Regions from separate parts of the Streptomyces sp. NPDC045899 genome, predicted to be linked through region 4. Evidence: riboswitches for the same ligand, from Rfam matches in the RefSeq annotation. Region 4 holds a riboswitch; each other region holds the start of a gene.
What was found. Region 4 has a riboswitch for cobalamin ahead of AC07FT_RS17485 (energy-coupling factor ABC transporter permease). Riboswitches for the same ligand answer to the same signal wherever they lie in the genome.
Positions count from the first base shown of each region.

Region 1: it holds a riboswitch for cobalamin, as region 4 does, so the genes downstream of both, AC07FT_RS29465 (cobalamin biosynthesis protein) here and AC07FT_RS17485 (energy-coupling factor ABC transporter permease) in region 4, are expected to answer to the same signal.
Region 2: it holds a riboswitch for cobalamin, as region 4 does, so the genes downstream of both, metE (5-methyltetrahydropteroyltriglutamate--homocysteine S-methyltransferase) here and AC07FT_RS17485 (energy-coupling factor ABC transporter permease) in region 4, are expected to answer to the same signal.
Region 3: it holds a riboswitch for cobalamin, as region 4 does, so the genes downstream of both, cobN (cobaltochelatase subunit CobN) here and AC07FT_RS17485 (energy-coupling factor ABC transporter permease) in region 4, are expected to answer to the same signal.

Region 1 is NZ_JBWKKP010000025.1:92,964-98,800, reverse strand. It holds gene AC07FT_RS29480 (class II aldolase/adducin family protein) at 15-701, opposite strand; gene AC07FT_RS29475 (inorganic phosphate transporter) at 1,065-2,366, shown strand; gene AC07FT_RS29470 (hypothetical protein) at 2,380-2,646, shown strand; cobalamin riboswitch at 2,854-3,005, shown strand; gene AC07FT_RS29465 (cobalamin biosynthesis protein) at 3,162-4,160, shown strand; gene AC07FT_RS29460 (cobyric acid synthase) at 4,157-5,689, shown strand; gene AC07FT_RS29455 (putative cobaltochelatase) at 5,736-5,837, shown strand, end outside.
Region 2 is NZ_JBWKKP010000010.1:117,970-123,806, reverse strand. It holds gene aceA (isocitrate lyase) at 125-1,408, shown strand; gene aceB (malate synthase A) at 1,507-3,105, shown strand; gene AC07FT_RS17065 (3-hydroxybutyryl-CoA dehydrogenase) at 3,102-3,971, shown strand; cobalamin riboswitch at 4,089-4,307, shown strand; gene metE (5-methyltetrahydropteroyltriglutamate--homocysteine S-methyltransferase) at 4,472-5,837, shown strand, end outside.
Region 3 is NZ_JBWKKP010000005.1:384,175-390,011, reverse strand. It holds gene cobN (cobaltochelatase subunit CobN) at 1-2,437, opposite strand, end outside; cobalamin riboswitch at 2,470-2,619, opposite strand; gene cobG (precorrin-3B synthase) at 2,666-4,111, shown strand; gene AC07FT_RS10650 (precorrin-8X methylmutase) at 4,108-4,749, shown strand; gene AC07FT_RS10645 (precorrin-2 C(20)-methyltransferase) at 4,746-5,837, shown strand, end outside.
Region 4 is NZ_JBWKKP010000010.1:217,375-223,211, forward strand. It holds gene AC07FT_RS17465 (RNA polymerase sigma-70 factor) at 1-889, shown strand, start outside; gene AC07FT_RS17470 (energy-coupling factor ABC transporter ATP-binding protein) at 1,172-2,023, opposite strand; gene cbiQ (cobalt ECF transporter T component CbiQ) at 2,020-2,766, opposite strand; gene AC07FT_RS17480 (energy-coupling factor ABC transporter substrate-binding protein) at 2,773-3,141, opposite strand; gene AC07FT_RS17485 (energy-coupling factor ABC transporter permease) at 3,138-3,842, opposite strand; cobalamin riboswitch at 3,873-4,054, opposite strand; gene AC07FT_RS17490 (response regulator) at 4,187-4,819, opposite strand; gene AC07FT_RS17495 (sensor histidine kinase) at 4,777-5,837, opposite strand, start outside.

The DNA.
Region 1 (5,837 bases), on a different contig from region 4:
GGCCGGTGGACGGCTCAGCCGGGCTGGCCGTAGCCGCGCAGCTTGTCGGCGGCGCGCGCCAGCTCGTCCGGCGGGATCAGCGCGGGGGTGCGGCCGGGGACGGCGGAGGCGGCCAGCCAGACCTGGCACATCCACTCCAGCTGCGCGGTGCGGTCGTACGCCTGGTCCAGGGTGGCGCCGTGGACGACGGTGCCGTGGTTGCGCAGCAGACAGCCGGAGCGGTCGCGCAGCGCCTCGAGCATCCGCTCGGCCAACTCGTCGGTCCCGTACAGGGCGTATTCGGCGACCCGCACCGGTCCGCCGAGCACCCCGGTCATGTAGTGGATGGCCGGGAGTTCGTCGACGAGGGTGGAGACGGCCGTGGCGTGGACGGCGTGGGTGTGGACGATGGCCCGGGCGTCCGTGGCGCGGTAGACGGCCAGGTGCATGGGCAGCTCGCTGGTGGGTGCGAGCGTGCCGAGCACCTGCTCGCCGTCGAGGTCGACGGCGACGGCGTCGCGCGGGCCGAGCCGGTCGTAGGGCACCCCGCTGGGGGTCACCAGGACGGTGTCGCCGACCCGGGCCGAGACATTGCCCGAGGTCCCGACGACCAGCCCCTCGGCGTTGGTCCTGCGGGCGGTCCGCACCACCTGTCCCCATGCCTGCCGCAGGGGCTGGGTCAGCCGCGGCCGCGGCTGCCGGGCGGATCGTTCCTGTGCCATACGCCTCACCTCCGTCCCGATCTTCGCAGCCGCCCGTCCGCCGGGGCGGGGACGGGGGCGGAATCAGGCCGGGGCGCGGTGTCGCGCGGGCCGTGTTCGAACCGGGCACGATCGGGGGTCGTAGCGCGGCGTTCACCCGGGTGGGGGCGGTGGGGCGGGTGGGGTGGGTCGTACGGGGCGGGAGGGACGTGGGTGTACGGTTCCCAAACTCCTTGTGGCGGCAGGAAATACGCCCGGTGGCCGACCGATGCCGCACCCTTTCCACCGCGTCACCCCGGCGCCCGCCCTCGTTAACCTTTCGTTCACCCAGTTTCCTTACGTTCACCGTGCCACTACAGACCTTCGAACTGATTGACCGGGTGTATGGAACACATCACGCTTCTCATCGGGATCGTGATCATCACGGCCTTGGTGTTCGACTTCACGAACGGCTTCCACGACACAGCCAATGCCATGGCCACCACCATCTCCACAGGCGCGCTCGGTCCCCGGGTGGCAGTGGCGATGTCGGCCGTCCTCAATCTGATCGGCGCCTTCCTGTCCGTGGAGGTCGCCAAGACCATCTCCGGGGGCATCCTCGACGAGGACTCCGGCATCCGGCCCGAAGTGATCTTCGCGGGTCTGGTCGGAGCCATCCTCTGGAACCTGGTGACCTGGCTCGCCGGGCTGCCGTCCAGCTCCTCGCACGCCCTCTTCGGCGGCCTGATCGGCGCCACCGTGGCCTCGGTCGGCATCGACGGGGTCAACGGGGACGCGATCGTCATGAAGGTCCTCATCCCGGCCGTCGCCGCTCCGCTGGTGGCGGGTATCGCCACGATCGTCGCGACCCGGCTCACCTACCGGCTCGGACGTGGCCGCGCCGCCGAGGACACCGCCAAGGGCTACCGCGCCGGGCAGATCGCCTCGGCCGCCCTGGTCTCCCTCGCCCACGGCACCAACGACGCGCAGAAGACGATGGGTGTGATCACCCTGGCGCTGGTGACCGGCGGTGTGATCGCGCCGGACTCCGACCCGCCGATGTGGGTCATCGTCTCGGCCGGTCTGGCCATCGCCCTGGGCACCTACCTGGGCGGCTGGCGGATCATCCGCACCATGGGCAAGGGCATCACCGACATCCAGCCGCCGCAGGGCTTCGCCGCCCAGACCGGCGCGGCGACCGTCATCCTCGCCTCCTCGCACATCGGCTTCGCGCTCTCCACCACCCAGGTCTGCTCCGGTGCCGTCATGGGCGCGGGCGTCGGCCGCAAGGGCGGTGTGGTGCGCTGGTCGACCGCGGGCCGGATGGTCGCGGCCTGGGTGCTGACGCTGCCCGCCGCGGGTCTGATCGCAGCCGGGTCGGCGCTCCTGGCCGACCAGGGCGACTGGGGCATCACGGCGGTGGCCGTGCTCGCCATCACGGGCTGCCTGGTCATCTGGGCGCTCTCCCGGCGCAAGCCGGTGGACGCCTCCAACGTCAACGAGGTCGAGCAGGGCGCCACCGCCGAGCCGGTGGGTGTCATCACCGCCGCCCTCCAGTCGGTGGCCCCGCCGCCGGTGGGCTCCGCCGCCACCGCCGACAGCACCGCCTCCTCGGACACCGTCTCCGACACCACCACCGACCAGCCGAAGGCCGTCGCGGCGGCCGGCTCGGCCGCCCCCGCGGCGTCGAGCAGCACCAGCAGCTAAAGGGAGCCATGGAATGAGCATCGACTGGGCGGCACTCGGCCAGGTCTTCGGCGTCAGCCTCGCGGTGACGGTCGGAGTGGTGGGCGTCTTCACCCTCGGCATCATCGGCACCTCCCGCAAGGCGCTCAGCCCCGAGGGAGCGGCCGTGGCCACCGCCACCGCCGGCGGCGTCCCGGCGCAGGGGGGCGGCGCGTCCTCTCTCGCCCGCTCCGGCGCGTACGCCTGCTTCGCGCTGTGCGCCGCGGTGGTGGTGTACGGCATCTATCTGATCGTCGCCTGAGGACGCTCCGGCGCCTCCCGCGACATCTGAAGAGCACCACGGCCGCCGGGCCGGAGACGCTGACCAGCCTCTCCCGCCCGGCGGCCGTCGCTCGTGCTCCGCGCGGGGCCCATGTGGGCCTCGGCACACTCGTGCGTCGCAGGTCATGGGCGAGTTGACGGCCCTTCGCGGCCCATGGTGGACTTCCGGAGCCAAACGGCGGCAGCAGAGGAAGCCGGTGCGAATCCGGCGCGGTCCCGCCACTGTCACCGGGGAGCGCTCTCCCATCGCCTGCACGGGGTCACGGCTCGTCCGTACGGCTGGTCCGTACACGGAGCTGGAAGACCGGGAGAGCCGCGGATCCGGGAGCCAGGAGACTCTCCCCGCCGGTCACGTCGAACCAGGGCGCGGACCCTGAGTGAGGACATACCGCCATGCCCGGCACCGCCACGCCGCCGTCCCCGCCGCTCCGCGGCCCCCTGGACGCGGACACCCCGCGCACCCCCTTCTTCCGAGGCACGACGGCGGGCTGAGGGATGCGTGCCGATCACGCCTCGTTCGCGTGCGGTGCCGCTCTCGGCTTCCTCGGTGACCTCGCCACGGGCGACCCCCGCCGCGGCCACCCGGTGGCCGCGTTCGGGCGGGCCGCCCTGGCCGCCGAGCGCCGGCTGTGGCGCGACCACCGCGGTTACGGGGCCCTGCACACCGTGCTGTGCGCGGGCGGCGCGGCCGCCGGTGCCGCGCTGCTGACGCGTGCCGGACGGGCGGTGGCCGGGCGCCACCGCGCCGACATCGCCCTGACCGCCGCCGCCACCTGGGCCGTGCTGGGCGGTACGACGCTGGGGCGCGAGGCCCGCGCCGTCGGCGGCGCGCTGGCCGCCGGGGACGTCGAGGCCGCCCGGGAGCGGCTGCCGCACCTGTGCGGACGCGATCCGCAGGCACTGGACGCGCAGGCGATCGCCCGCGCGGTGGTGGAGTCGGTCGCGGAGAACACCTCCGACGCCGTGGTGGGCGCCCTGGTGTGGGGGGCGGTGGCCGGAGTGCCCGGGCTCGTCGCCTTCCGGGCCGTGAACACCCTGGACGCCATGGTGGGCCACAAGTCCCCGCGCTACCGCCGGTTCGGCTGGGCCGCGGCCCGGCTGGACGATGTCGCGGGCTGGCCGGGCGCACGGCTGACAGCGGTTCTGGCGACGGTCGCGGGCCCCGATCCGCGCGGTGCCCGGCGGGCCTGGCGGCGGGACGGTGGGCGCCACCCCAGCCCCAACGCGGGCCCGGTGGAGGCGTCGTTCGCGGGCGCCCTCGGGGTGCGCCTCGGCGGCACCCTCGCGTACGCCGGCCGGATCGAGCACCGGCCGGTGCTGGGTGACGGACGGGCGGTGCGCACCGCCGACATCGACCGCGCGGTGCGGCTGTCGCGGCGGGTGGGGGCGCTGGCCCTGCTGACGTCGGTGACGGCACGGCTGGTGGTGGGCAGGGTTCTGTCCGACAGGGGCGGGGTCCCGGGCGGACCGGGCGAGCGGAGAGGGAAACGATGAGCGGAACAGGGGGCGGGCTGCTCGTCGCCGGGACGACCTCGGACGCGGGCAAGAGCGTGGTCACGGCGGGCATCTGCCGCTGGCTGACGCGCAAGGGCGTCCGGGTGGCACCGTTCAAGGCGCAGAACATGTCGCTCAACTCCTTCGTCACCCGGGACGGTGCGGAGATCGGACGGGCGCAGGCCATGCAGGCGGCCGCCGCGCGCGTGGAGCCCAGCGCGCTGATGAACCCGGTGCTGCTGAAGCCGGGCAGCGACCGCAGCAGCCAGGTGGTGCTGCTGGGCAGGCCGGTGGGCGAGATGAGCGCCCGCGGCTACCACGCGGAGCGGCGCGAAGGGCTGCTGGAGACGGTCACCGCGTGTCTGGAGGAGCTGCGGAGCACCCATGACGCGGTGATCTGCGAGGGCGCGGGCAGCCCCGCCGAGATCAATCTGCGCCGTACCGACATCGTGAACCTGGGGCTGGCGCGGGCCGCCGGGATCCCGGCGGTGGTGGTCGGGGACATCGACCGCGGCGGGGTGTTCGCGTCCTTCTTCGGGACCACCGCGCTGCTGTCCCCGGAGGACCAGCGCCATATCGCCGGTTATGTGGTCAACAAGTTCCGCGGCGATGTGACCCTGCTGGAGCCCGGTCTGGAGATGCTGCGCGGGCTCACCGGGCGGCCGACGCTCGGCGTGCTGCCGTTCGCCCACGGTCTGGGCATCGACGAGGAGGACGGGCTGCGGGTGTCGCTGCGCGGCGCGGTGCGCGAGAGCGTGGTCGCGCCGCCGCACGGCGCGGACGTGCTCCGGGTCGCGGTGGCCGCCGTACCCCTGATGTCCAACTTCACCGATGTGGACGCGCTGGCCGCCGAACCGGGTGTGGTGGTGCGTTTCGTGGACCGCCCCGAGGAACTGGCCGACGCCGACCTGGTGGTGGTGCCGGGCACCCGCGGCACGGTCCGGGCGCTGGCGTGGCTGCGTGAGCGCGGGCTCGCGGACGCCCTCGTGCGGCGGGCCGCCGAGGGGCGGCCGGTGCTGGGCATCTGCGGTGGCTTCCAGGTGCTGGGGCGGCGTATCGAGGACGAGGTCGAGTCACGGGCCGGGACGGTGGAGGGCCTCGGACTGCTGCCGGTGCGGGTGCGGTTCGCGGTGGAGAAGACCCTCGCCCGGCCGGTGGGCGAGGCCCTGGGCGAGCGGGTGGAGGGCTACGAGATCCACCACGGGGTCGCCGAGCTCCTCGACGGCGGCGACGAACCCTTCCTCGACGGCTGCCGCGCGGGCTCGGTGTGGGGCACCCACTGGCACGGCTCGCTGGAGAGCGACGGCTTCCGGCGGGCCTTTTTGCGGCGGGTGGCCGCCGCGGCGGGCCGGGCGTTCGTCCCCGCGCCCGACACCCGGTTCGGGGAGCTGCGCGAGGAGCAGCTCGACCGCCTGGGCGACCTGATCGAGGAGCACGCCGACACGGACGCGCTGCTGCGGCTGATCGAGGACGGCCTGCCGGACGGGCTGCCCTTCGTACCGCCCGGGGCGCCAGGAGGAGCGAAGTGAGCATCCCGGACCGCGACCGCGTCACCACCGCTGGAGGTACCGCCGAATGACCACCGCCACCTATCCGTTCACCGCGGTCGTCGGGATGGCCGACATGCGGCTCGCCCTGTTGCTCAACGCGGTCTCCCCGGCTGTCGGCGGCGTCCTG
Region 2 (5,837 bases), 99 kb from region 4:
CTGCTCAGCTCCTTCCCGGTGTGACGGTGGGCCGTGGAGCAGCCGTACGACACGCAGTGCCATCTCCCTCTCCTGTGAGGCGGGAGCTTGGCAGTCAGCACAAACCGAGGAGACGGTGACAGTCATGGCAGAGGCGAGGACGCGGGCGGCCGAGGAACTGGCGCGGCGCTGGGCCACCGACCCCCGGTGGCGGGGCGTGGAGCGCACCCACACCGCCGAGGACGTGGTCCGGCTGTCCGGCAGTGTCCGTGAGGAGCACACCCTGGCCCGGCGCGGTGCCGAACGCCTGTGGCGCCAACTGCACGAGCGGGACTATGTGCACGCGCTGGGCGCGCTCACCGGCGGGCAGGCCGTGCAGCAGGTGAAGGCCGGCCTCCAGGCGATCTACCTGTCCGGATGGCAGGTCGCCGCCGACGCCAACCAGGCCGGGCACACCTACCCCGACCAGAGCCTGTACCCGGCCAACTCGGTGCCCCAGGTGGTACGCCGGATCAACAACGCGCTGCTGCGCGCCGACCAGATCGCCACCGCCGAGGGCGCGGGGGACACCACCGACTGGCTGGCCCCGGTCGTGGCCGACGCCGAGGCCGGGTTCGGCGGCCCGCTCAACGCGTTCGAGCTGACCAAGGCGATGATCGCGGCCGGTGCGGCCGGTGTCCACTACGAGGACCAGCTGGCCTCGGAGAAGAAGTGCGGCCACCTCGGCGGCAAGGTCCTCGTCCCGACCTCGCAGCACATCCGCACCCTGAACGCCGCCCGGCTCGCCGCCGATATCGCCGATGTCCCCACCGTCATCGTCGCCCGGACCGACGCGCTCGCGGCCAGCCTGCTCACCAGCGACGTCGATGAGCGGGACGCCGAGTTCGTCACCGGGGAACGCACCGCGGAGGGCTTCTACCGGGTGCGCAACGGTATGGCCCCGGTCATCGCCCGCGGTCTGGCCTACGCCCCCTACGCGGATCTGCTGTGGGTCGAGACCGGCACCCCCGACCTGGCCCAGGCCCGGGAGTTCGCCGAGGCGATCCACGCGCGGTACCCGGACCAGATGCTGGCGTACAACTGCTCGCCCTCGTTCAACTGGAAGGCGGCCCTGGACGATGACCGGATCGCCAAGTTCCAGCGGGAGCTGGGGGCGATGGGCTACCGCTTCCAGTTCATCACCCTCGCCGGGTTCCACTCGCTCAACCACGGGATGTTCGACCTGGCCCGTGGCTACGCGGAGCACGGGATGACCGCCTATGTCGACCTCCAGGAGCGCGAGTTCGCCGCGCAGAAGCACGGCTTCACGGCGGTGAAGCACCAGCGGGAGGTCGGCACGGGCTACTTCGACCTGGTCTCCACCGCGGTCAACCCCGCCTCCTCCACCACCGCGCTGTCCGGCTCCACCGAGGAGGAGCAGTTCCACTAGGCCCGTCCCCGGGCGCCGTTCGCTCAGCCCCTGCCGAGCGGGGGTCGTACGGCCTTCCCCGTCCGACCCCCGCTCCCGCCCTCCTCCAGGAGAACCCGATGTCCCTCAGCGCACCGACCCGTCGTGTCCACGTCCTCGCGGCTCCGGGCGACCGCCATGACGAGATCCTCACCCCCGCCGCACTGGACTTCGTCGGCACGCTGGCCGCGATGTTCGGCGCGCGCCGCCAGGAGCTCCTGAGAGAACGCCGCCGCCAGGTGCTGCGCCTGGCCAGCGGCTCCCCGCTGGACTTCCCCCTGGTCACCGCCGCCGTCCGCGACGATCCGTCCTGGCGCGTGGCACCGCCCGCCCCCGGGCTGACCGACCGCCGGGTGGAGATCACCGGCCCGCCGGACCGGCGGATGGCGGTCAACGCCCTCAACTCCGGTGCCCGGGTGTGGATGGCCGACTTCGAGGATGCCACCGCACCCACCTGGGACAATGTGATCGGCGGCCAGCTGACGCTGCTGGACGCCATCGAGCGGCGCATCGACTTCACCACCGCGGACGGCAAGGAGTACCGGCTCGCCGCGCGCGATCAGCTGGCCACCATCGTGGTCCGGCCGCGCGGCTGGCACCTGGACGAGGCGCATCTGGAGGCCGACGGCGAACCGGTGCCCGCCGCGCTCGTCGACTTCGGTCTGTACTTCTTCCACTGCGCCCAGCGGCAGATCGACGCCGGACACGGACCGTACTTCTACCTGCCGAAGCTGGAGAACCGCTACGAGGCCCGGCTCTGGAACGACATCTTCCGTACCGCGCAGGATCTGCTGGGCATTCCCCGGGGCACCGTCCGCGCCACCGTCCTCATCGAGACGATCACTGCCGCCTTCGAGATGGAGGAGATCCTCTACGAGCTGCGCGAGCACAGCTCCGGTCTCAACGCGGGCCGCTGGGACTATCTGTTCAGCCTGATCAAGACCTTCGGCCACCGCACCGACTTCCTGCTGCCGGACCGCGCGAAGGTGACGATGGCGGCACCCTTCCTGCGGGCCTGCACCGAACTGCTGGTGCGCACCTGCCACAAGCGGAGTGCCCACGCCATCGGCGGAATGGCCGCGCAGGTGCCGGGCAAGGACCCGGCCGCGCACGAGGCGGCGCTCGCCACGGTGCGGCTGGACAAGGAGCGCGAGGCCGAGGACGGATTCGACGGCTCCTGGGTCGCCCATCCCGGACTGGTGCCGGTGTGCCGCGAGGTGTTCGACGGAGTGCTGGGCGACCGGCCCCATCAGCTCGACCGGACGCGCGACGACGTGGAGGTGACGGCGGTGGACCTGCTGTCGGTGCGCCGGATCAGCGGACCGCCCACACCGGAGGGCGTGCGCACCAACGTCTCGGTCGCGCTGCGCTACTACGCCGCCTGGCTGCGCGGCCAGGGCGCCGTCGCCCTCGACGGTCTGATGGAGGACGCGGCCACCGCCGAGATCGCCCGGGTGCAGATCTGGCAATGGCTGCGGCACCGGGTCATCGACCGGGCGACGGTGCTGCGCCTGCTCGATGACGAAGTCGCCGCGCTCGGTGCCGCGTATCCATGGGCACCGTGCGACGAGGTGCGGGCACTCTTCGAACGCACCGCGCTGTGCGGCGAGTTGCCGCTGTTCTTCACCCCGGACGCCTACGCCGCCCACCTCGTGCGCCGTGCGGAGGTACGGGCATGAGCGGGGACATCCGGCGCGTGGGAGTGGTCGGCGGCGGTCAGATGGGCGCGGGCATCGCCGAGGTGTGCGCACGGGCCGGGCTGGACACGGTGGTCTGTGAGGCCGACGCCACGGCCGCGCGTACCGCCCGGGAGCGCGTCACCGCCTCGCTGGACCGGGCGGTGCGGCGGGGCGGGCTGGAGCGGACCGCGGCCCGGGACGCCCTGTCCCGCCTGGTCTTCACCGGCAGTCTGGAGGATCTGTCCGACCGGCAGCTCGTCATCGAGGCGGTGATCGAGAACGCCGACGCCAAGGCCGAGGTGTTCGCCGCGCTCGACAAGACCGTCGAGGATCCGGCGGCCGTTCTGGCCACCAACACCTCCTCGATCCCCGTGATGCGCCTGGGCATGGCCACCAGCCGCGCCGACCGGGTCGTCGGACTGCACTTCTTCAACCCCGTCCCGGTGCTGCCCCTGGTGGAGGTGGTGACCTCGCTGCACACCGCCCCGGAGACGGTCACCGCGGTCGAGGAATTCGCCTCGCGCACTCTGGGCAAGACGGTCATCCGCTCCCGGGACCGGGCGGGCTTCGTCGTCAACGCCCTGCTGATCCCCTATCTGCTCTCGGCCGTCCGGATGGCGGAGTCCGGCTTCGCCACCGCCGCCGACATCGACGCGGGCATGGAGCTGGGCTGCGCCCACCCCATGGGCCCGCTCAAGCTCGCGGACCTGATCGGGCTCGACACGCTCGCCTCGATCGCCGGCTCGCTGTACGACGAGTTCAAGGAACCCCTCTACGCGCCTCCCCCACTGCTCCAGCGGATGGTGGAGGCACGGCTGCTGGGCCGCAAGACCGGCCGCGGGTTCCATGCGTACGGCCAGGGGTGAGCGACCCGGCGGACCGGGCCGAGGGGCCCGCCCGCCGGGCCCCCGCGCACCGATGGGGTGTCTCAGCTCACCCTCAGCATGCTGGACGGGTCCCACCACATCGGCGGGCGGCCCCTTAGGGTGGCCGGTGCAGCTGGTTCGCCCCGTCCGCCAGGCGGGAGGCGTCGCAAGAGGGAACCCGGTGGGAATCCGGGACTGCCCCGCAGCGGTGAGCGGGAACGACCGCCGTCATACGCACTGGGCCCGAGGAGGGCCTGGGAAGCGACGGCCAGTAGGTGTCCTCCCCTTGAGGACGTGCCCGTGAGTCCGAAGACCTGCCAACTGCCCGGGTGCGTACGACGCGTACCCGGACATCCGGTGACCTCGAGGGCGGGTCGGCGAACATACCAGGTGGACGACCGCGCCGTTGCGCGCGAGGTCGACCGTCCCGGTACGTCACCCCTTCGCGCTCTCGTCCCGTCCCCGGGATCTCAGGGATTCATCTCGCGAAGGAGATCTCCGTGACCACCAAGCCCGCAGCCGCGGCAGCACGGGCCACCGTGTACGGCTACCCCCGTCAGGGCCAGAACCGGGAACTGAAGAAGGCGATCGAGGGCTACTGGAAGGGCCGCGTCACCGCCGACGCCCTCCGCGACACCGCCGCGGAACTGCGCCGGACGAACTGGCGGCAGCTGGCCGGAGCGGGCATCCACGAGGTGCCCACCGGTGACTTCTCCTACTACGACCACGTCCTGGACACCACCGTCATGGTGGGTGCGATCCCCGACCGCCACCGGGACGCCGTCGCGGCCGATCCGCTCGACGGCTACTTCGCGATGGCGCGCGGCACCCAGGACGTGGCGCCGCTGGAGATGACCAAGTGGTTCGACACCAACTACCACTATCTGGTCCCCGAGCTGGGGCCGGACACGGTCTTCACGGCCGACTCCGCCAAGCAGGTCGCCGAGCTGACGGAGGCGCTGACCCAGGGGCTGACGGCCCGTCCGGTCCTGGTCGGCCCGGTCACCTATCTGCTGCTGGCCAAGCCCGCGCCCGGGGTGGCCGCGGACTTCGACCCGCTCACCCTCCTGGACCGGCTGCTGCCGGTGTACGCGGAGGTCCTGGCCGATCTGCGGGCCGCCGGGGCGGAGTGGGTACAGCTGGACGAACCCGCCCTCGTCCAGGACCGCACCCCGGCCGAGCTCAACGCCGCGGCCCGGGCCTACCGCGACCTCGGCGCCCTTCCCGACCGCCCCAAGCTGCTCATCGCCTCCTACTTCGACCGTCTGGGCGACGCCCTGCCCGTCCTGGCCAAGGCCCCGGTCGAGGGTCTGGCCCTGGACTTCACCGAGGCCGCCGCCGCCAACCTCGAGGATCTCGCGGCTGTCGGCGGTCTGCCCGGCAAGCGCCTGGTCGCCGGGGTCGTCAACGGCCGCAACATCTGGGTGAACGACCTGTCGGCCGCACTCTCGACGCTCGGCACCCTGCTGGGGCTGGCGGGCCAGGTCGATGTGTCCGCGTCCTGCTCGCTTCTGCACGTCCCGCTGGACGCCGCCGTGGAGCGCGACATCGCGCCGCAGATCCTGCGCTGGCTCTCCTTCGCACGGCAGAAGACACGGGAGATCGTCACCCTCGCCAAGGGCCTCGCCCGGGGAACCCACACGATCGCCGCCGAACTCTCCGCGAACCGCGCCGATCTGGCCTCCCGCGCGGGTTCGCCGATCACCCATGACCCGGCCGTCCGGGCGCGCGCTGCCGCCACCACCGGGGCCGACGCCCGCCGGTCCCAGCCGTACGCCGAGCGGTCCGCCGCCCAGCGCGCCCATCTGGGCCTGCCGCTGCTGCCCACCACGACCATCGGCTCGTTCCCGCAGACCGATGAGCTGC
Region 3 (5,837 bases), on a different contig from region 4:
CGGTCGGCAGCACGTTGACCAGACCGCGCAGCGGGGAGCCGGAGGGGCCCGCCGGGACGAAACCGCCGCCGAGCGCGTGCACGGCGTGGTCGATCTCGTCGGTGGTGGCGGCCAGGCGCGGCACCACCTCGCGGGCGGCGAAGTCGAGGATGGCGGTGACCGCGGCGCGCTGCTCGTCCGGCAGGACGAGGACGGCTTTCTCGACCGCGTCGGGGGCCCAGTCCGCGTCCTCCATCGCCTGGACCAGCGCGCGGGCGCGCTCCTCGGCGTCATCGGCGCCGGTGCGGGTGGCGGCCGACTCGTCCAGTCCGAGTGCCTCGCGCAGACCGGGCAGCGCGGTGGTGCCGCCCCAGATCTGGCGGGCGCGCAGGATCGCGAGCACCAGGTTGACGCGCCCGGGGCCGCCGGGGGCGGCACCGAGGACGTGCAGACCGTCGCGGATCTGGGCGTCCTTGACCTCGCACAGCCAGCCGTCGACGTGGAGCAGGAAGTCGTCGAAGCCGTCGTCGTCGGGACGGTCCTCTAGGCCGAGGTCGTGGTCCAGCCTGGCGGCCTGGATCAGGGTCCAGATCTGGGCGCGGATGGCGGGCAGCTTCGCCGGGTCCATCGAGGAGATGGCGGCGTACTCGTCGAGCAGCTGCTCCAGCCGCGCGATGTCGCCGTAGGAGTCGGCGCGGGCCATCGGCGGCACCAGGTGGTCGATCAGGGTGGCGTGCACGCGGCGCTTGGCCTGGGTGCCCTCGCCCGGGTCGTTGACCAGGAACGGGTAGATCAGCGGCAGATCGCCGAGCGCGGCGTCGGGGCCGCAGGCGGCGGACAGTCCGGCGTTCTTGCCGGGCAGCCACTCCAGGTTTCCGTGCTTGCCCAGGTGGACCATGGCGTCGGCACCGAAGCCGCCGTCCGCCTGCGGGGTGGCCATCCAGCGGTAGGCGGCCAGGTAGTGGTGGGAGGGCGGCAGATCGGGATCGTGGTAGATGGCGATGGGGTTCTCGCCGAAGCCGCGCGGCGGCTGGATGACCACCAGCAGATTGCCGTGGCGCAGCGCGGCCAGGACGATGTCGCCGTCCGGGTTGCGGCTGGTGTCGACGAACATCCCGCCGGGCGGCGGGCCCCAGTGCTCCTCGACCGCGTCGCGCAACTGCGCGGGCAGGGTGGCGTACCAGCGGCGGTAGTCGGCGGCGGGGACGCGGACCGGGTTGGCGGCGAGCTGCTCCTCGGTGAGCCACTCCTGGTCGTGGCCGCCGGCGTCGATGAGGGCGCGGATCAGTTCGTCGCCGTCGCCGGAGACCAGGCCCGGAAGGGCGTCCGGCCCGTCCTCGGGGCCGAGGTCGTAGCCCTCGGCCCGCAGGCGGCGCAGCAGGGCGACGGCGCTGGCGGGGGTGTCGAGGCCGACGGCGTTGCCGATGCGGGAGTGCTTGGTCGGGTAGGCGGAGAGGACCAGTGCAAGACGCTTGTCGGCCGCGGGTATGTGGCGCAGCCGGGCGTGCCGTACCGCGATCCCGGCGACCCGGGCGGCGCGCTCGGGGTCGGCGACGTAGACGGGCAGTCCGTCCTCGTCGACCTCCTTGAAGGAGAACGGCACGGTGATGAGGCGGCCGTCGAACTCGGGGACGGCGACCTGGGTCGCGGCGTCCAGCGGGGAGAGCCCCTCGTCGTTCTCCTCCCAGGCGGTGCGCGAGCCGGTCAGGCACAGCGCCTGGAGCACGGGGACGTCGAGCCGGGCGAGCGCGCCCGCGTCCCACGACTCGTCGTCGCCGCCCGCGGAGGCGTCGGCGGGCCGGGTGCCACCGGCGGCGAGCACGGTGGTGACGACCGCGTCGGCCGCGCCGAGGGCCTCGATCAGCTCGGGCTCGGGCGCCCGCAGCGAGGCGACGAACAGCGGGAGCGGACGGCCCCCGGCGTCCTCCACGGCCCGGCACAGGGCCTCGACGAAGGCCGTGTTGCCGCTCATGTGGTGGGCTCGGTAGTAGAGCACCGCGACGGTGGGGCCGGTGGTGGTGCGCGCGGTGCGCTCCAGCGGGCCCCAGGTGGGGGCGGGGGCGGGCGGTTCGAAGCCGTGGCCGGTGAGCAGCACGGTGTCGGAGAGGAAGCGGGCCAGCTGCTCCAGGTTTCCGGGGCCGCCGTGGGCGAGGTAGGCGTGGGCCTCGGCGGCGATGCCGACCGGGACCGTGGACGCCTCCATGAGCTGGGCGTCCGGGGCCTGTTCACCGGTGAGGACCACCACGGGGCGGTCACCCGCGAGCAGGGTGTCCAGGCCCTCCTGCCAGGCGCGGATCCCGCCGAGCAGCCGTACGACGACGAGGTCGGCGCCCTCGAGCAGGCCGGGCAGGTCGTCGAGTGCGAGCCGGGCCGGGTTGGCCAGGCGGTACGGCACCGGGCCCGTGGCGGCACGGGCGCTGAGCAGGTCGGTGTCGGACGTCGACAGCAGCAGGATCATGACTGGGCGCCTTCCTCGGGGTCCGCGCCCCGGGCGGGTTGAAGACGGCGGGAGTTCCTGGCTCGCGCGGCTGCTGCCGTGCTCACAGTGGCGGGACCGCGCCGGAATCTCACCGGCTTCCTCCCCTGACGCCGTCAGTTGCGTCCGGCGGGTCAGGACGACCCGCCGCTCAGCATAGTAAGCGTTGCTGACCTGCCACGGGACGGTGAGGGCCGGGCGATCGTCGGTATGCTCGCCGCCATGCCCCTCCCCCCGACAACCGTCCCACCTGGGGATCAAACGCCCGCCACCGGTGTCCGGGCCCGCTCCGCCACGGACCGGACGGTCTCCGCGGACCGTGGCGGGCGTGATGACGCATGCCCCGGCGCACTGCGGCTCCACCCGGCGCACGACGGCGCACTGGCCCGTGTCCGGCTGCCCGGCGGCCTGTTGACAGGACGTCAGGCGCGGACGCTGGCGGCGGTGGCGGAGGAGCTGGGCGACGGCCGGCTCGACCTCACCTCCCGGGGAAACGTCCAGCTGCGGGGGCTTGCCGAAGGGTGCGGGGCACCCCTGGCGGAGCGGTTGCGGTCGGCGGGGCTGCTGCCGTCGGACGCGCACGACCGGGTGCGCAACATCGTGGCGTCACCGCTGAGCGGCCTGGACGGCGCCGGGCACACCGACACCTCGGTGTGGGCGCGGGAGTTGGACACACTGCTGTGCACGGCGGGGTCCGGCGAGTTGAGGGCTTTGTCGGGGTTGTCGGGTCGGTTCCTGTTCGCGCTGGACGACGGACGGGGTGATGTCGCCGCCCTGGGCGCCGATGTGACATTGATCGCAACGCCGGGCGGCGGAGCCGTCCTGGGGGTGGGTGCCGCCGGATCCGGGGGGCTGCGCATCGCGGCGGAGGACGCCCCGCGGGCCGCCGCGCTGGCGGCCGTGGAATTCCTGACGAGAGCGGAGGAAAGCGGCATCCGGGCCTGGCGGGCGCGGGAGCTCCCCGCACAACACGCCGTGACGGCCGCCGGGTTGGCGGCGCGACTCGCCGGGGCGGGCATCGGACAGGAACCGGACACCGGCGCCTGCGGTGCCGGACTGGACACGGCGCCCGGCCCATGGACGGAACCCTGCCTTCCCTCCCCCGGTCCGGTGCCCGGCCCGCACGGCCGCCACGCGGTGTCCGTGGCCGTACCGCTCGGCCGGATGAGCGCCGCCCAGTGGCGGCTGCTCGCCGCGCTCGCCTCCCGGGACGGGGCCGATGAGCTGCGTGTGACACCCTGGCGCGGCGTGGTGATCCCCGGATTCACCCCGGGGGCCGCCCGCTCCGCGGCGGACGAACTGGCCGGAGCCGGGCTGGTGACCGATCCCGGCTCACCGTGGCTCGGTGTCGGGGCCTGCACCGGGCTGCCCGGCTGCGCGAAGTCGCTGACCGATGTGCGCGCCGACGCCGGGCGGACGGTGGCGCGGACCACCGCGGGCGGCGAACGGCGTACCGTGCCGCTGCCGGTGTACTTCTCCGGCTGTGAGCGGCGCTGCGGTCATCCCGGCGGCCGCTGGGTGGACGCGCTGGCGACCGGCACGGGCTACCGGATCACCGTACGGGGCACATCCGGGACGCCCGGTGACCCGGACGGCACGGACGTGACAGCAGAGCAGGTGGCCGACGCCGTGGCGGCGGCCCGCGGAACGAGATGATCGAGGGCACAGTGTTCGACTACGAGAAGGACGGGGCGGCCATCTACCGCGCGTCCTTTGCCACCATCCGCGCCGAGGCGGATCTCGGCGGTCTCCCCGCCGATGTGAGCCAGGTCGCGGTGCGGATGATCCACGCCTGCGGCATGGTCGACCTGGTCCAGGACCTCGGGTACTCGCCCGAGGTGGTCTCCCGCGCCCGTGCCGCGCTGCGTTCCGGCGCGCCCATCCTGTGCGACGCGCAGATGGTCGCCAGCGGTGTCACCCGCAAGCGGCTGCCCGCCGACAACGACGTGGTGTGCACCCTGTCCGATCCCGGGGTGCCGGAGCTGGCCCGCCGGATGGGCACCACGCGCAGCGCCGCCGCGCTGGAGCTGTGGCGGGACCGGCTGGAGGGTTCGGTGGTGGCTGTCGGCAACGCCCCCACCGCGCTCTTCCGGCTGCTGGAGATGATCGAGGAGGGCGCGCCGCGCCCGGCCGCCGTCATCGGTGTGCCGGTCGGCTTCATCGGCGCGGCCGAGTCCAAGGAGGCGCTGGCCGGACATCCGGCGGCGCTTGACCATCTGGTGGTGCGCGGCCGACGCGGTGGCAGCGCCATGGCCGCGGCCGCGGTCAACGCGATAGCGAGCGAGGCAGAGTGAGCGAGCAGCAGCAGGGCCGGCTCTACGGTGTGGGGCTCGGCCCCGGCGACCCGTCCCTGATGACGGTACGGGCCGTGGAGGTCATCGCCGAGGCCGATGTCATCGCCTACCACAGCGCGCGGCACGGCCGGAGCATCGCGCGTTCCATCGCCGATCGGTATCTGCGGCCCGACCACATCGAGGAGCGGCTGGTCTACCCGGTCACCACGGAGACCACCGACCACCCCGGCGGCTACCGCGGGGCGATGGAGGAGTTCTACGCCGAGGCGTCCGCGCGGCTCGCGGCCCATCTGGACGCCGGGCGCACGGTCGCGGTGCTCGCGGAGGGCGATCCGCTCTTCTACGGCTCCTATATGCACATGCACAAGCGGCTGGCCGACCGCTACCCCACCGAGGTGATCCCCGGGGTCACCTCGGTGAGCGCGGCGGCCGCGCGGCTCGGCACCCCGCTGGTGGAGGGCGAGGAGGTGCTGACGGTCCTTCCCGGCACCCTGCCCGAGGAGGAGTTGACGGCACGGCTGGCCTCCGCGGACGCCGCGGCCGTGATGAAGCTCGGCCGCACCTTCCCGACCGTGCGCCGCGCCCTGGAGCGTTCGGGACGGCTGGCGGACGCGCGGTACGTCGAGCGCGCCACGATGGGCGCGGAGCGCACCGCGCCGCTGGCCGAGGTGGATCCCGGGACGGTGCCCTACTTCTCGGTGGCGGTGCTGCCGAGCCGGGTCGGCACGGTCACCATGACTGGCGCGGCGGACCCGGTGGCCGGGGACGACCGCGCGGACGGGGCGACCGGGGCGGACACCCCGGAGGCGGCGGGCCCGGGTGAGGTCGTGGTCGTCGGCCTCGGCCCGGCCGGTCCGCTGTGGCTCACCCCCGAGGCGCGCGGTGAACTGGCCGCCGCGGAGGAGCTGGTGGGCTACACCACCTATCTGGACCGGGTGCCGGTGCGGCCGGGCCAGCGGCGGCACGCCTCCGACAACAAGGTGGAGGCCGAGCGCGCCGAGTTCGCGCTGGAGCTGGCGCGGCGCGGGCGGCGGGTCGCCGTGGTGTCCTCGGGCGACCCCGGGGTGTTCGCCATGGCCACCGCCGTC
Region 4 (5,837 bases):
TGACGGAGGCACCGACCCCGCCACCGAGGCGTTCGTCGTCCACCGCAATCTGCTCTTCACCGTCGCCTACGAGATGCTCGGCTCGGCCGCCGACGCGGAGGACGTCCTCCAGGAGACCTGGTTGCGGTGGGCGGGTGTCGACCTCGGCACGGTACGGGACCAGCGGGCGTACCTGGTCCGGATCACCACCCGCCAGGCCCTGACCAGACTGCGTGCGCTCGGTCGCCGCAAGGAGTCCTACGTCGGCCCCTGGCTGCCCGAGCCCTTGCTGACCACCCCGGACGTGGCCGAGGACGTCGAGCTGGCCGACAGCGTCTCGATGGCGATGCTGCTGGTGCTGGAGACGCTCACGCCCACCGAGCGGGCGGTGTTCGTCCTGCGCGAGGTGTTCGACCTCGGGTACGACGAGATCGCCGAAGCCGTCGACAAGAGCCCGGCCGCGGTCCGCCAGATCGCCCACCGCGCCCGCTCCCATGTCGCGGCCCGCCGCCCCCGCGGGCCCGTCTCCCGTGGAGAGGCGAAGGACGCGCTCGACGCGTTCCAGCGGGCCGCCGAGACCGGCGACATCCAGGGCCTGCTCGACATCCTCGCCCCGGACGTCGTCTTCCTCGGCGACGGCGGCGGAATCAAGAGGGCCGTCCCGCGCCCCGTCGTCGGAGCCGACAAGGTGGCCCGCCTCCTCGCCGCCGGACTCACCCGGATCTCCGCCGAGGGCTCACTGCGACCGGCCCAGGTCAACGGCTACCCGGCCCTGATCCTCCACCTCCACGGCGCGATCGACACCGTCCTCGCGCTACGCGTCGACGACGGCCTCATCACCGGCTTCTACGCCGTACGCAACCCCGAGAAACTCTCCCACATGCACCACGAAACCCCCCTCCGCCGCTGAGCCGCCCCCTCACGGGCGGTCCTCCGGACAGAACGTGCTTCACGGAGCGCGGGTGCGGGCGCCGGGGTGCGCCGGGGGTCGGCTGGGGGAGTGGGGGACGGGGGTGGTGCCGTGCGCTGGGGCAACGGGGTGATGTCCCGTCGGAACGCTTGTCACGCGATCACCCGGCTGCGTCACTTGGGGAGCACGCAGAAGCCGGGGCCGCTTCCTCCTCAGAGGCCCCGGCAGGGTTTCCGGGTCCGGCCGTCCGGCGCCCCGGGATCCGCGTCGTGTCGCCGCGGCTCAGCCGTCGGTGGGCACCCCCGCGGCGAGGGCGGCGAGTTCGTCCGGGGTGCGCGGTCCGGGCTCGGTGTCGGTCAGCAGCCCCCGCGCCCGCAGCAGTCCGGCGGTGGCCACCCCCCACGGCAGGCGCAGTCCCGCCTGCCGGAGCAGGTCGGTGCGGGACAGCGCGGTGGCCGCGGGGCCGGTGTGCGCACCGGACGGGGTGAGCAGCGCCGCGTCATCGGCCCAGCGCAGCGCGAGATCCACGTCGTGGGTGGCCATGACCACGGTGGTGCCGCTCTCGCGCAGCCCGCCGAGGGTGGTGAGCAGCCTCTCCTGCCCGTCCGGGTCGAGCCCGGCGGTCGGTTCGTCGAGGATCAGGACGCGCGGGCGCATCGCCACGGCGCCGGCGATGGCGGTCCGCTTGCGCTGGCCGTACGACAGCAGATGGGTGGGGCGGTCGGCCAGGGCCGCGATGTCCAGGGCGGTGAGCGCCTCGGCGACCCGCGCCCTGACCTCCGGATGCGGCAGGCCCAGGTTCAGCGGGCCGAACGACACGTCCTGTTCGACGGAGGCGGCGAAGAGCTGATCGTCCGGATCCTGCACCACCAGCTGGACCGTCGTCCGCAGCCGGGTCAGCCCCTTGCGGTCGTAGGTGGCCGGCACGCCTTCGACCGTCAACTGCCCGGTATGCGGCCGCAGTCCACCGCTGAGCAGCCGCATCAGCGTGGTCTTGCCGCTGCCGTTGCGGCCCAACAGCGCCAGCGCACGGCCCTCGCGCACCTCGAAGTCGAGACCGTCCAGCACGGTCGGGCCGTCCTCGTAGGCGAACGACGCGCCCCGGAGGGCGACCAGGGGCACCGGCTCGCTCATGACAGCGGACCTTCCAGTACGAGGGTGACGGTGATCAGTGCGGCCAGCAGCGCGGCGCTCGCCGTGGTGAAGCGGACGGAGACCCGGGCCTCGGGCACCAGGACCCGCAGGGTGCCGTCGTAACCGCGCCCGGCCAGCCCGTTCTGGAGCCGCGCCGCCCGGTCGAAGGCCCGGACGAACGCCGTGGCGCCGAGCCCGGCGAGCGAGCGCCAGGCGGCGGCCCGGGTGGTGTGTCCCAGCCGGGCCGCCTGCGCCTGCCGCACGCTGCGCACGGAGTCCAGCAGCAGGAAGCTCATCCGGTACGTCACGAGGGCGACGTCCACCACCGGCGCGGGCACTCCGGCCCGCACCAGCCGCGGCAGCAGATCGGACATCGGGGTGGTGAACGCGAACAGCAGCACCCCGAGGGACGCGGCGGAGGTGCGCAGCAGCAGCTCTCCCGCGCGTTCCGGGCCCCCGTCGGCGAGGCCCACGAAGCCGTCGCCGCCGACCCGCACCAGCAGGGTGGCCGCCCCGGTCACACAGAAGCCCAGCGGAACGCGGTAGGCGCGCCACAGCCGCCGCCCCGGCACACCCGCCGGGCCGAGCAGTACGGTCAGCGCCGTCACCATCACCAGGGCCGCGCCGGGCCAGGGCGGCAACGAGATCGCGAGTACGGTCAGGCCGAGTCCGAGCACGGCCTTGTCCACGGGATGACGGCGGCGCCAGCGACTGCTGTGCGCCGCCTCGTCGATCGGCAGCACGGGGGCTCAGACGCTCTCGTCGTCCGGCTCCCGGGCGGCCACGGACGCGCTCTCGGCCTCCTGCCGCTCCTGGGCGCGCTGCTCGCCCTGGCGCCGTCCCCGGCGCAGACCGAAGTAGTAGGCGAGGACGCCGGCGCCCAGGGCCGCCTGAAGGGCGAACAGGGCCGACTCGATCTCCCCCGACGGCGGTTCGTAGAGCGGTGAGAACCACGGCTCGTAGTCGGGCTTCAGCTCGGTGATCGCGGTCTCCGCCTCGGCGTCGGAGCCTGTGAAGGGCTCCTCCTTGTGGTCGCCGAGCCCCAGGGCCAGTGGCACGATCGCGAGCGCCGCCACCGCGAGCAGCAGCAGGGCGTTGATCTTCGTGTTACGGCTCATCGGGCCACCGCCTCGGTCGTCTCGGTCCGCTTCCGCTCATCGGCCGGGAACACGCCCAGCCGGGTCAGCTCACCCTTGCTGGACTGCGCGAGCAGGCGCATCACGAGCACCGTGAGGAATCCCTCACTGACCGCGAGCGGGATCTGGGTGACGGCGAAGATGGAGCCGAACTTGCCGAGCGCGCCCAGGAACCCGCTGCTCGGGTCCGGGAAGGCGAGGGCGAGCTGCACGCTGGTGACGCAGTAGGTGGACAGATCGGCCACGAACGCGGCGAAGAACACGGTGACCATCAGCGGTACCCCGGCCCGCCGCAGCAGCCGGTACACCGCGTAACCGGCCCACGGCCCGACGATCGCCATCGAGAAGACGTTGGCGCCGAGCGTGGTCAGCCCGCCGTGCGCGAGCAGCAGCGCCTGGAAGAGCAGGGTGATCGTGCCCAGTACCGCCATGATCGGCGGGCGGAACAGGATGGCACCCAGCCCGGTGCCGGTCGGATGGGAACAGCTCCCGGTCACCGAGGGCAGTTTGAGGGCCGACAGAACGAAGGTGAAGGCTCCGGAGGCGCCGAGGAGCAGGGTGCTCTCCGGATGCTCCTTGACCTCACGGGTGAGTGACCGTACTCCGTGGACGACGAAAGGCGCGGACGCGACGCCCCAGGCGATCGCGTGCGCCGGAGGCAGGAAACCCTCGGCTATGTGCATGGTTCAGCAGACCCTCTCCAGCACCTCGTGGATGGACGACGCGCCTCGGCCGGTCTCCTGGCTTACGGGTACCACCGCCCGTGCTCCGCCTTCCCGGGTCCGAGGACCCAGTGGCTGCCCGCGAGGGCCGGAGCCGGACTTCCCGATCACAGTGGCGAGGGCCGCACCGGCATCACACCGATTTCCCGTTCACCAAGGCGTGGTGACAGTAATGCCCGGATCGGGGTGGTGACAAGCGCGCTCGGGGGCGCGCGGTCGCACGCCGGTCGCGCGGTACGGCCGGGTTCGGGTGGGTTCGGAACCACCCGCTCCGCTCGTCCTCACGCCCGTGGGGCGGCTCGTCCTCAGGCCCGTAGATACGCCAGCACGGCGAGCACCCGGCGGTGGGTGTCCTCGCCCGGCGGGAGGTCCAGTTTGGTGAGGATGCCGCTGATGTGCTTGCCCACGGCCGCGTCGGACACCACCAGCGCACGGGCGATCGCGGCGTTGGACCGGCCTTCCGCGATCAGGGCGAGGACCTCCCGTTCGCGCGGGGTGAGCCGCTCCAGCGGATCGCGGCGCCGGCGCAGCAGTTGGCGCACCACCTCGGGGTCGACCACGGTGCCGCCGTCGGCGACCGCGCCCAGGGCGTCCATGAACTCCTCGACCTGCCCCACCCGGTCCTTCAGCAGATAGCCGACGCCGGTGCCGTCACCGGAGTCCAGCAGGTCCGAGGCATACGCCCGCTGCACGTACTGACTGAGCACCAGGACGGGCAGGGCGGGCCGCCGCTCACGCAGCCGCACCGCCGCGTGCAGTCCCTCGTCCTGGAACCCCGGCGGCATCCGGACATCGGTCACCACGATGTCCGGCGCGTGCTCCTCGACGGCGGCCACCAGCGCCGGGGCGTCACCGACGGCCGCGACCACCGTATGTCCGCACCGGCCGAGCAGCTCTACGAGCCCTTCCCGCAGCAGCACACCGTCCTCGGCGAGCACGACGCGCAGAGGCCGGCCGGAGGATCGCTGTCGGTCGGTTCGCAAGGAAACTCCACACACACCAGGGTCGGCCCGCCCGGCGGGCTGGACAGGGAGAGTCTGCCATCGAGCACCGACACCCGGTCCGCGAGTCCGGTCAGCCCGCTGCCCGCACCCGGGTCGGCGCCACCCCCGCCGTCGTCGCGCACCCGCAGGACCAGCCGTCCGTCCCGGTGCCCGCCGCTCACCTCCGCCCGGCTCGCCCCGCTGTGCCTGGCCGTGTTGACGAGGGCCTCGCGGACCACGAAGTACGCGGCCGCCTCCACCGCCCGCGGCAGCCGTCCCGGCAGGTCCAGGTCCACGTCCACCGGGACCGGGGAGCGGTCCGCGGCATCGGCCACCGCCGCCCCGAGGCCGAAGTCCGTGAGGACCTGGGGATGGATGCCGTGGATGAGCTCGCGCAGCTCCGCCAGTGCCGCTCCCGCCTCCTGATGGGCCTTGGCGAGCCGGTCGGCGAGGGGGCCCGGCGGGGTGTCGAGGCGGGCCAGACCGAGCGTCATCGTCAGCGCCACCAGCCGCTGCTGCGCACCGTCGTGCAGATCACGCTCGATACGGCGCCGTTCGGCCTCGAACGCGTTCACCAACCGGACACGGGAGCGGGCCAGTTCGACGACCCGCGCGCCGAGGGCCGCCTCACGCGGGGCGACCAGGAGCCGCGCCAGCGCGGCCCTGGCACCGGCCGCGGCCCCCAGGACATAGCCGCCCAGGGCCAGGAGGACCAGACCGAGCAGGGCGACCGCGCACGCGGTCGGCCAGGCGGTGACGGTCCACAGCTTCACCACCTTGGCCTCCTGGCCGCCCCCGACCGTGGCCATCAGCAGCGGTGTCGCCACCACGGACAGCGGGAGCAGCAGCGCGCCCATGACCACGAGGGCGTCGACCGGCCACAGCAGGACGGCCAACAGCAGCACGTAGCCGAGCTCCCGCCGGGTGGCCTGCTCCCGCAGACGGGTCGTCAGCCAGGACCGCAGACCGTGCG